One region of the Kocuria tytonicola genome, then DNA from elsewhere that is predicted to be linked to it. Evidence: predicted binding sites of a transcription regulator. Region 1 holds the regulator's gene; the other holds the start of a gene.
What was found. Region 1 encodes HrcA, which represses chaperone genes, less so after heat shock. Its sites were predicted from a motif close to TTNGCACTCGNNNNNNNCGAGTGCNAA; they were not measured.
Positions count from the first base shown of each region.

Region 2: groES (co-chaperone GroES) is a predicted target of HrcA. The motif match lies at 1,754-1,780, and genes of this name have one in related genera.

Region 1 covers NZ_RDEX01000001.1:1,684,811-1,689,224, reverse strand. The annotation lists gene EAE32_RS07635 (DUF3097 domain-containing protein) at 84-950, opposite strand; gene hrcA (heat-inducible transcriptional repressor HrcA) at 1,162-2,175, shown strand; gene dnaJ (molecular chaperone DnaJ) at 2,246-3,388, shown strand; gene EAE32_RS07620 (16S rRNA (uracil(1498)-N(3))-methyltransferase) at 3,385-4,140, shown strand; gene EAE32_RS07615 (GerMN domain-containing protein) at 4,318-4,414, opposite strand, start outside.
Region 2 covers NZ_RDEX01000001.1:989,783-994,196, forward strand. The annotation lists gene EAE32_RS11980 (THUMP-like domain-containing protein) at 98-1,501, opposite strand; gene groES (co-chaperone GroES) at 1,911-2,207, shown strand; gene groL (chaperonin GroEL) at 2,316-3,896, shown strand; gene guaB (IMP dehydrogenase) at 4,145-4,414, shown strand, end outside.

The DNA.
Region 1 (4,414 bases):
GGAAACCGCCCGGTCGGGCGTCACAGAACGACGTCGTGCGCGTCACCGCGGGCAGGCGGGCCGCCGCAGGCAGGTCGCTCGGCTCACTGCGGGGCGGTGAGGAAGTCGATCAGCTCCTCCACCCGCCCCAGGAGGGCAGGCTCCAGGTCCGCGTAGCTGTTCACGCGCGTGAGGATGGCCTGCCACGCGCGGCCCACGTCCTGGGGCGTGCGGTGGGGGAGTCCGAGCTCCCGCGCCATCCCGGTCTTCCAGTCCTCACCGCGGGGGATCACGGGCCACGCGGGGATGCCGAGCGTGGCGGGCTTCACGGCCTGCCAGATGTCGATGTACGGGTGGCCCAGGACCAGCACGTTGTCCCGTGCTCCGGGAACCTGCAGGGCCTTCTCGGCGATCCGGGACTCCTTGGACCCCGGCACCAGGTGGTCCACGAGGACCCCGAGCCGACGCTTCGGCCCCGGCCGGAACGAGGCGATGGCACCGGGGAGGTCGTCGATGCCGTGCAGGGGCTCCACCACGATCCCCTCCACGGCGAGGTCGTGGCCCCACACCTTCGCCACGAGTTCGGCGTCGTGGTAGCCCTCCACCCAGATCCGGGACTCCTTGGCCACGGAGGCCCGCAGGCCCTCGACCGCCACGGAGCCGGACCGGGTGAGCCGGGGCTTCGAGGGGCCGGCCGCGGCCACGGGTGGAGTAAGCCGCACGGGCTCCCCGTCCAGGAGGAATCCCGGGCCCAGGGGGAAGGTCTTCACGCGGCCGTGGCGGTCCTCCAGGCCCACCACGCGCATGCCCCCGATGACCTCCACGCTCACGACGGCGCCCACCCACCCGGTCTCGACGTCCTCCAGGACCATGTCGCGGGCCACCGGGACCTCACGGGACGTGGGCCCGGAGCGGGACAGCTGGGGGTCGCCGAGGTCCTGCGGGCCCCAGCCCCACCCGGGTGCGTTCACGGCGGTCTCCTCGTTCTGGTGCTGTGGTCTTCCGACGCGCGGCACCCGCGGTGCTCTGGCACGGGACCGGCCGGGCGGCCGAATCAGCCGCGAGCGTACCAAAGGGGGCGGGGGAGACCCGGGCCGCTAGACTCCCCGGATTAGCACTGTGTTCCCATGAGTGCCAAAATTGACCGGACGCAGCGGCCGGACGCAACGGGAGGTGAACGCCGTGGAGCACCCGCGCAGGGCTCAGATCCTGCGGGCCATCGTGGAGGACTACGTCCACTCGCGCGAACCCGTGGGCTCCAAGGCGCTCGTGGAGCGCCACCGGCTCCCCGTGTCCTCCGCCACGGTCCGCAACGACATGGCCGCCCTCGAGGAGGACGGCCTGATCGTCGCCCCCCACACCAGTTCCGGCCGGATCCCCACCGACCGCGGCTACCGCCTGTTCGTGGACCAGATCTCGGCCCTGCAGCCGCTCACCCCGGCCCAGCGCCGGGCCATCCAGGTGTTCCTCGACGGAGCCGACGACCTCGACGACATCATGGAGCGCACCGTGCGCCTGCTGGCCCAGCTGACGCACCAGGCCGCCGTGATCCAGTACCCCGTGCGCACGGGCATCACGGTGCGCCACGTGGAGCTCGTGGACCTCGGTGCGGACACGCTGCTGGTGATCCTCATCCCCACCTCGGGCCGCGTGGTCCAGCGCAGCGTCGCGCTCGCCGCACCCCTGGACGAGGCGCGCGTGCTGGAGCTGCGGTCCCTGCTGCTCGCGCGGCTGCTGGCCGCGCCCCTGGACACGGTGCCCAGCGCCCTCGCAGATCTCGAGGTCGCGGTACCGGAGGCTTTGGGCGACGCCGCCCGGGCCGTGGGCGACGCGCTCACCGTGCTGGCCGCGGCGTCGGACGAGCACCGGCTCGTGCTGGCCGGAACGGCCAACCTGGCACGCTTCAGCGGGGACTTCCCCCAGAGCATCTCCCCGGTGCTCGAGGCCCTCGAGGAACAAGTGACCATGCTGCGCCTGTTGTCCGAGATGCAGCAGGACGAACGGGGCGTGGCCGTGCGCATCGGCTCGGAGCAGGGCGACGACCCCCTGGCCGAGGCCTCCGTGGTGGCCACGGGCTACGGCCCGCACGCCGCCTCCAAGGTGGGGATCGTGGGCCCCACCCGCATGGACTACCCCACCACCATGGCCTCCGTGCGCGCGGTGGCCCGCTACCTGTCCAAGAACCTGGGGGAGTGAGCGCCGCCCCGGCGCCGCCGCCCCCGACCACTGACACCGACACCGACACGAGAGAAGAAGCGACGACATCGTGAGCGACCACTACGAAACCCTCGGCGTGAGCCGTGACGCCAGCGCCGAAGAGATCAAGCGCGCCTACCGCAAGAAGGCCCGCAAGCTGCACCCGGATGTGAACCCCTCCCCGGAGGCCGCCGAGGAGTTCAAGCGCGTGTCCCACGCGAACGACGTCCTCTCGGACCCGGACAAGCGCCGCGTGTACGACGCCACGGGCAACGAGAACGGCACGGACACGGGATTCGGCGGGGGCTTCCCCGGCACCGGGTTCGGGTTCTCGGACATCTTCGAGACGTTCTTCCAGGGCGCGGGCGCCGGGGGCCAGCGCGGCCCGCAGTCCCGTACCCGGCAGGGCCAGGACGCCCTGATCAACGTGCGGATCTCCCTCAAGGACGCGGTGTTCGGCGTGGAGAAGGACATCACCGTGGACACCGCCGTCACGTGCCCCACGTGCGGGGGCTCGTGCTGCCAGCCCGGCACCAGCCCCACCACGTGCAGCATGTGCAAGGGCTCCGGCCACATGCAGTACCAGCGCCAGTCCATCCTGGGCATGGTCACCACGCAGGCGCCCTGCTCGCAGTGCAACGGCTTCGGCACCGTGGTGGAGCACCCGTGCCACGAGTGCTACGGCGAGGGGCGGGTGCGCGACCGCCGCCCCCTGACCGTCAAGATCCCCGCCGGCATCCAGTCCGGCAACCGCATCCGCCTGGGTGGCCAGGGTGAGGCCGGTACCGCCGGCGGCCCCAACGGAGACCTCTTCGTAGAGCTCAAGGTGGACCCCGACCCCACCTTCGTCCGCGAGGGCGACGACCTGCACGCCCGGCTGCGGATCCCCATGACCGCCGCCGCCCTGGGCACCACCGTGACCCTGGAGACCTTCGACGGCACCCGCAGCGTGGAGGTGGAGCCCGGCACCCAGTCCGGAGCCACCGTCACCCTCGACCACCTGGGCGTCACCCATCTGCGCGGCAAGGGCCGTGGGGACCTGCAGGTGCACTTCGAGGTGGAGACCCCGCGCAACCTCACGGGGGAGCAGCGCGAGCTGATGCAGCGTCTGGCCGCACTGCGGGACGAGGAGTCCCACGACGGCACCACCGTGAACACCGCCAGCGCCGGCGGGTTCTTCTCCCGGCTGCGCGGACGGTTCAACGACCTGTGACGAACCCCGTCTTCCACCACGAGGACCTCACCGGGGCGCGCCCCGGCGAGGTCCTCGACGTCGTCGGCCCCGAGGCCAGGCACGCCGTGACCGTGCGGCGGCTGCGGGCGGGCGAGCCCCTGGACCTCGTGGACGGACACGGCACCCGGGCCACCTGCGTCTTCCGGACGGGGGAGCGGGACCGCATGGGCGTGCTCGTCGCGGACGTGCGCCACGAGCACCCGCCTGATCCGCGGCTCACGCTCGTGCAGGCGCTGGCCAAGGGGGACCGGGACCTGCAGGCCGTCGAGTCCGCCACCGAGCTCGGCGTCTCCCGCGTGGTCCCGTGGCAGGCCGACCGCAGCATCGTGCGGCTGCGGGCCGAACGCGCCGCCAAGACCATGGCCAAGTGGGAGTCCTTGCTGGCCACGGCGGCCAAGCAGTCGCGCCGCGCGGCCTGGCCCCGCCTGGAACCCTGGGTGGACACCGCCGGCCTCGCGCGCCTGGTCGCCTCCGAGCCGGAGACCCTGTGGCTCGTGCTGCACGAGAGCGCCCCCACGCGCTGGACCTCCGACGAGGTGGCGGCATGGGGGGAGCGCGGACACGTGGCCGTGGTCGTGGGCCCGGAGGGCGGGATCAGCGAGGACGAGCTGAGGACCCTGCGGGACGCGGGCGCCCGCCCGCTGCGCCTCGGGAGCACCGTGATGCGCTCCTCGACCGCCGGTCCCGCGGCCCTGGCGGCGTTGAGCGCCGTGCTCGGCAGCTGGGACTGACGCCCACGGGGCCGCCACCCGGGGCCGTCGGCCCGTGACAGGGCACGTCGTCAGGAAAGGCCCTCGTGCGAGACGGTCGGCGTCCGCCCGGACCCTCTTCACGCCTTCGGGTGGGCGGCGGCTCGGGCCGACGGCGCCCGCTGGCCTTCTCGTGCCCGGTTCACCCCGCGCGCGGGGTCACTTGCCATCGGCAACGACGATCTCGTGGTCGTCCACGAGCGTGGTCCCGTGGTCGTCCGTGCCACTCACCCGGACCGTGTAGGTGCCGGGATCG
Region 2 (4,414 bases), 700 kb from region 1:
GTGGTCCTCTCGTGGGTGCGCCGGGAACGGCGGCTGCGTGCTGAACCGGAAGATGCTGTCCTGCCACGTGCTGCCCGCTGTCCGAGCACAGGGAGTATCAGTGTAGGGGGTTAACGGCGAGCACCACGCGACGCTCCGCACCGGCCTCCGCGAGTCGGGTCATCACGAGGGTCGCCCGCCGGGTGCCCCTCGGGGCGAGCTGGCGGCGCAGCTGCTCGGGGGTCACGTCCGTGCCGCGCTTCTTGATCTCCAGCGTGCCCACGTCCTGCTCCTTCACCCACCGGCGCAGCACCTTCACGGTGTGGGGCAGCACCTCGCGCACCTCGTACGCCCGGGCCAGCGGGGTCCGCACCAGGGTGTCCGAGGAGAGGTACGCAATGCTCGGGTGCACCAGGTGGGCGCCGAGGCGCTCGGCGAGGTCCGTGACGAGCCCCGCGCGGATCACGGCGCCGTCGGGCTCGTAGAGGTAGCGCCCCACGGGGCCCAGCAGGTCGCCCTCCGGGGGCGGGGACTGCCACGAGTCGGACGTCAGCTCCGCCGCGGACGACGCCGCACGGTCGCCTCCCGGGGTGCCGTTGCCGTCCGCGCCGCTCCCGCCCCCGGTGCCGCCGTTCGCCGCGCTCCCTGTTTCGTGGTTTCCGGCGCCGGTTTCAGCGGTGGGCTCCGAGGCCGGGGCACCCGACCCGGCGGCGTCGTGGCCCAGCACCAGGGCGGCGCGGGCGACGCCCGGGCGGCGCACGGCGTTGAACCACAGCACGGCCTCGACCACGTCCCCGCGCTCGGAGATCCACTGTGCCTCCGCGTCCTCGGGGACGTGGTCGTGGGGGATGCCCGGGCCGATCTTGGCGCCCACCGCGAGGCCGCGCCGCGCCAGGCCGGTGACGAACGAGAGGGGAGGGGAGAACGCCTCGGGGTCGAAGACGCGGCGGGTGCCGCCCGCGCCGGTGACCCGGCGGGCGGGGTCGAGCCAGACGCCGTCGGCGGCGCCGTTCTCCAGCGCGGCCAGGTCCAGCGACTCGGCAGCCGCGCACACCACCCGGGCTCCGGGCCATCCCGTGAGGTTGAGGGTGGCCGCCGCAGCGGTGACCGGGTCCCGCTCGACCGCGGTGACGGTGCGCTCCAGGGCTGCCAGCGCCAGGGAGTCCGCGCCCACCCCGCAGCCGAGGTCCACCACGTGGCGGATCCCCGCCTGGGCGAAGCGCTGGGCGTGCAGCGCGGCCACGGACCAGCGCGTGGCCTGCTCCACGCCGTCGCGGGTGAACACCATGTGCCGGGCGAAGTCCCCGAACTTGGTCCGGGCCTTCGCGCGCAGCCTGGACTGCGTGAGGGCGGCGGAGACCAGCTCGGGATCGTGGCCCTGCGCCCGCAGGGACTTCGAGAGGGACAGGGAGGAGTCCGGGTCGTACGGACCCAGGGAGTCGAGCAGGGCCATGCCCTCCGGAGTCAGCAGGCGGGCGAGGCCGCGGGTCTCGGCGTCGTCAGGTTCGGTGGGGGAGTTCACGGTTCCATCACACCACGGCGCGGGGAGGGGTGGCGTGTTGGGTGGGGCTGTGCAGGGGCCCGGCGCGGCGCCCTGGCGCGCCGCAGCGGTGAGGGTCCGGACAGGTGGCCGACCGCGGCCGTGGCGGTCCCCGCGGGTGGTGGACCGGGCGCGCACCGGCGCGCTGGCGGCGTCGTCCGCGGCGTTTCAGCCCACAGGGGAGCGGGCGCGGCGCGCCTTGACCGGGCGCGGGGCGCGTCCCTACAGTTCTTGTTGGCACTCTCATGGTGAGGGTGCTAAAAGGCCAGGCGCTCAATCGGCACCGCGACGACGGTTGGTACGCCAACTGGCCTGTGCCGTCCTCCGCCGCGGGACCCCGTGGCACCGCGAGGACGCACAGTCTCACACGCCTAGAAGAAAGGGAGAGATCGTGTCGGTCTCCATCAAGCCTCTCGAGGATCGCATCGTGGTTCAGCCGCTGGCCGCTGAACAGACCACCGCTTCCGGTCTGGTCATCCCGGACACCGCCAAGGAGAAGCCCCAGGAGGGCACCGTCCTGGCCGTGGGCCCGGGCCGCGTGGACGACAAGGGCAACCGCATCCCCGTGGACGTCAAGGAGGGTGACCTGGTCATCTTCTCCAAGTACGGCGGAACCGAGGTCAAGTACAACGGCGAGGAGTACCTGGTGCTCCCGGCACGCGACGTGCTCGCCGTCATCGAGAAGTAGCTTCTCCACCGTCTCTTCGTGCGCGGTGCCCGTGACGTCCGCCAGGAAGCGGGCCGCACGGGCACCGCGCACGTCTCTTCGTTCCGCACGCATTCCTAAGGAGCACACATGCCCAAGCAGTTGGTGTTCAACGACACCGCTCGCAAAGCACTCGAGTCCGGCGTGAACCGCCTGGCCGACACCGTCAAGGTCACCCTCGGCCCCCGCGGCCGCAACGTGGTGCTGGACAAGAAGTGGGGCGCCCCCACGATCACCAACGACGGCGTGACCATTGCCCGCGAGGTGGAGCTCGACGACCCGTACGAGAACCTCGGCGCGCAGCTGGCCAAGGAGGTGGCCACCAAGACCAACGACGTCGCCGGTGACGGCACCACCACCGCCACCGTGCTCGCGCAGGCCATCGTGAGGGAGGGCCTGCGCAACGTGGCGGCGGGTGCCGCCCCGAGCGACATCAAGCGCGGCGTCGAGGCCGCCGTGGCCACGGTGTCCCAGCGCCTGCTGGACAACGCCCGCCCCGTGGAGGGCAAGGACGTGGCCCACGTGGCCGCGATCTCCGCGCAGTCCGAGGAGATCGGCGAGCTGATCGCCCGCGCCTTCGAGACCGTGGGGACGGACGGCGTCATCACCATCGAGGACGGTTCCTCCACCGAGGTGGAGCTGGACGTCACCGAGGGCATGCAGTTCGACAAGGGCTACCTGTCCCCGTCCTTCATCACGGACCAGGAGCGCCAGGAGGCCGTCCTGGACGACACCTTCGTGCTGCTGTTCCAGGGCAAGATCTCCTCCATCCAGGACCTCATGCCCGTGCTGGAGAAAGTGCTGCAGGCCAAGAAGCCGCTGACCATCATCGCGGAGGACGTCGAGGGCGAGGCCCTGTCCACCCTGGTGGTCAACAAGCTGCGCGGCACGCTGGACGTCGTGGCACTGAAGGCTCCCGGCTTCGGCGACCGCCGCAAGGCGATCATGCAGGACCTCGCGGTGCTCACGGACGCCACCGTGATCACCCCCGAGCTCGGCATCTCGCTCGAGGGCGTGGAGCTCTCCCAGCTGGGCTCCGCCCGCCGGATCACCGTGACCAAGAACCAGACCACGCTCGTGGACGGTGCCGGGTCCTCCGAGGCCGTGGCCGAGCGCGTCGCGGAAATCCGTTCCGAGATCGCCCGCACGGACTCCGAGTGGGACCGCGAGAAGCTGCAGGAGCGCCTGGCGCGCCTCGCCGGCGGCATCTCCGTGATCAAGGTGGGCGCCGCCACCGAGGTGGAGCAGAAGGAGCGCAAGCACCGCATCGAGGACGCGGTGTCCTCCACGCGCGCCGCGCTCGAGGAGGGCATCGTGGCCGGCGGCGGTTCGGCGCTCGTGCACGCGTCCACGTCCCTCGAGGGCACGGACCTGGGCCTGTCCGGCGACGCCGCCACGGCCGTGAACATCGTGCGCCGCGCCCTGACCCAGCCGCTGCGCTGGATCGCGGAGAACGCGGGCCAGGACGGCAACGTGGTGGCCTCCCGCGTGGCGGAGCTGGAGCCCGGCAACGGCTACAACGCGCTGACCGGCGAGTACGAGAACCTGCTCTCCGCGGGCATCATCGACCCCGTCAAGGTCACCCGCTCCGCGCTGCAGAACGCCGCCTCCATCGCAGCACTCGTGCTGACCACGGAGACGCTCGTGGCCGAGAAGAAGGACGAGGACTGATCCCCGTTCCGTCCCGCTGACGGCGCAACGCCCCTGGCGTGGGCCCACCCCGGTGGTCCCACGCCAGCGGCGTTTCCCGGCTCCCGGAGGTTCCCGAACCGGCGCGCGCGGGAGTGCGGCGGCGTCGTCGCCCACGGCGCTCGCAGCGACGGTGCGGCTCGGGCGCTGCCGGGAGTGGCCCGTAGACTGGTGGGGACAACCTCGTGTGGAAGGGACCCTTCGTGTCTGACAACGTGCCCACTGCCCTGATGGACGACCCGTTCGGCTTCACCGGACTGACCTACGACGACGTCCTGCTGCTGCCGGGCAACACGGACGTGATCCCCTCGGACGCCTCGACGCGGACGCGCCTCTCGCGCCGGATCACCCTGGAGGCCCCCGTGCTCTCCGCGGCGATGGACACCGTCACGGAGTCCGCGATGGCGATCTCCATGGCCCGCCAGGGCGGCATGGGCGTGATCCACCGCAACCTGTCCGTCCAGGACCAGGCGGACCACGTGGACCGCGTCAAGCGCAGC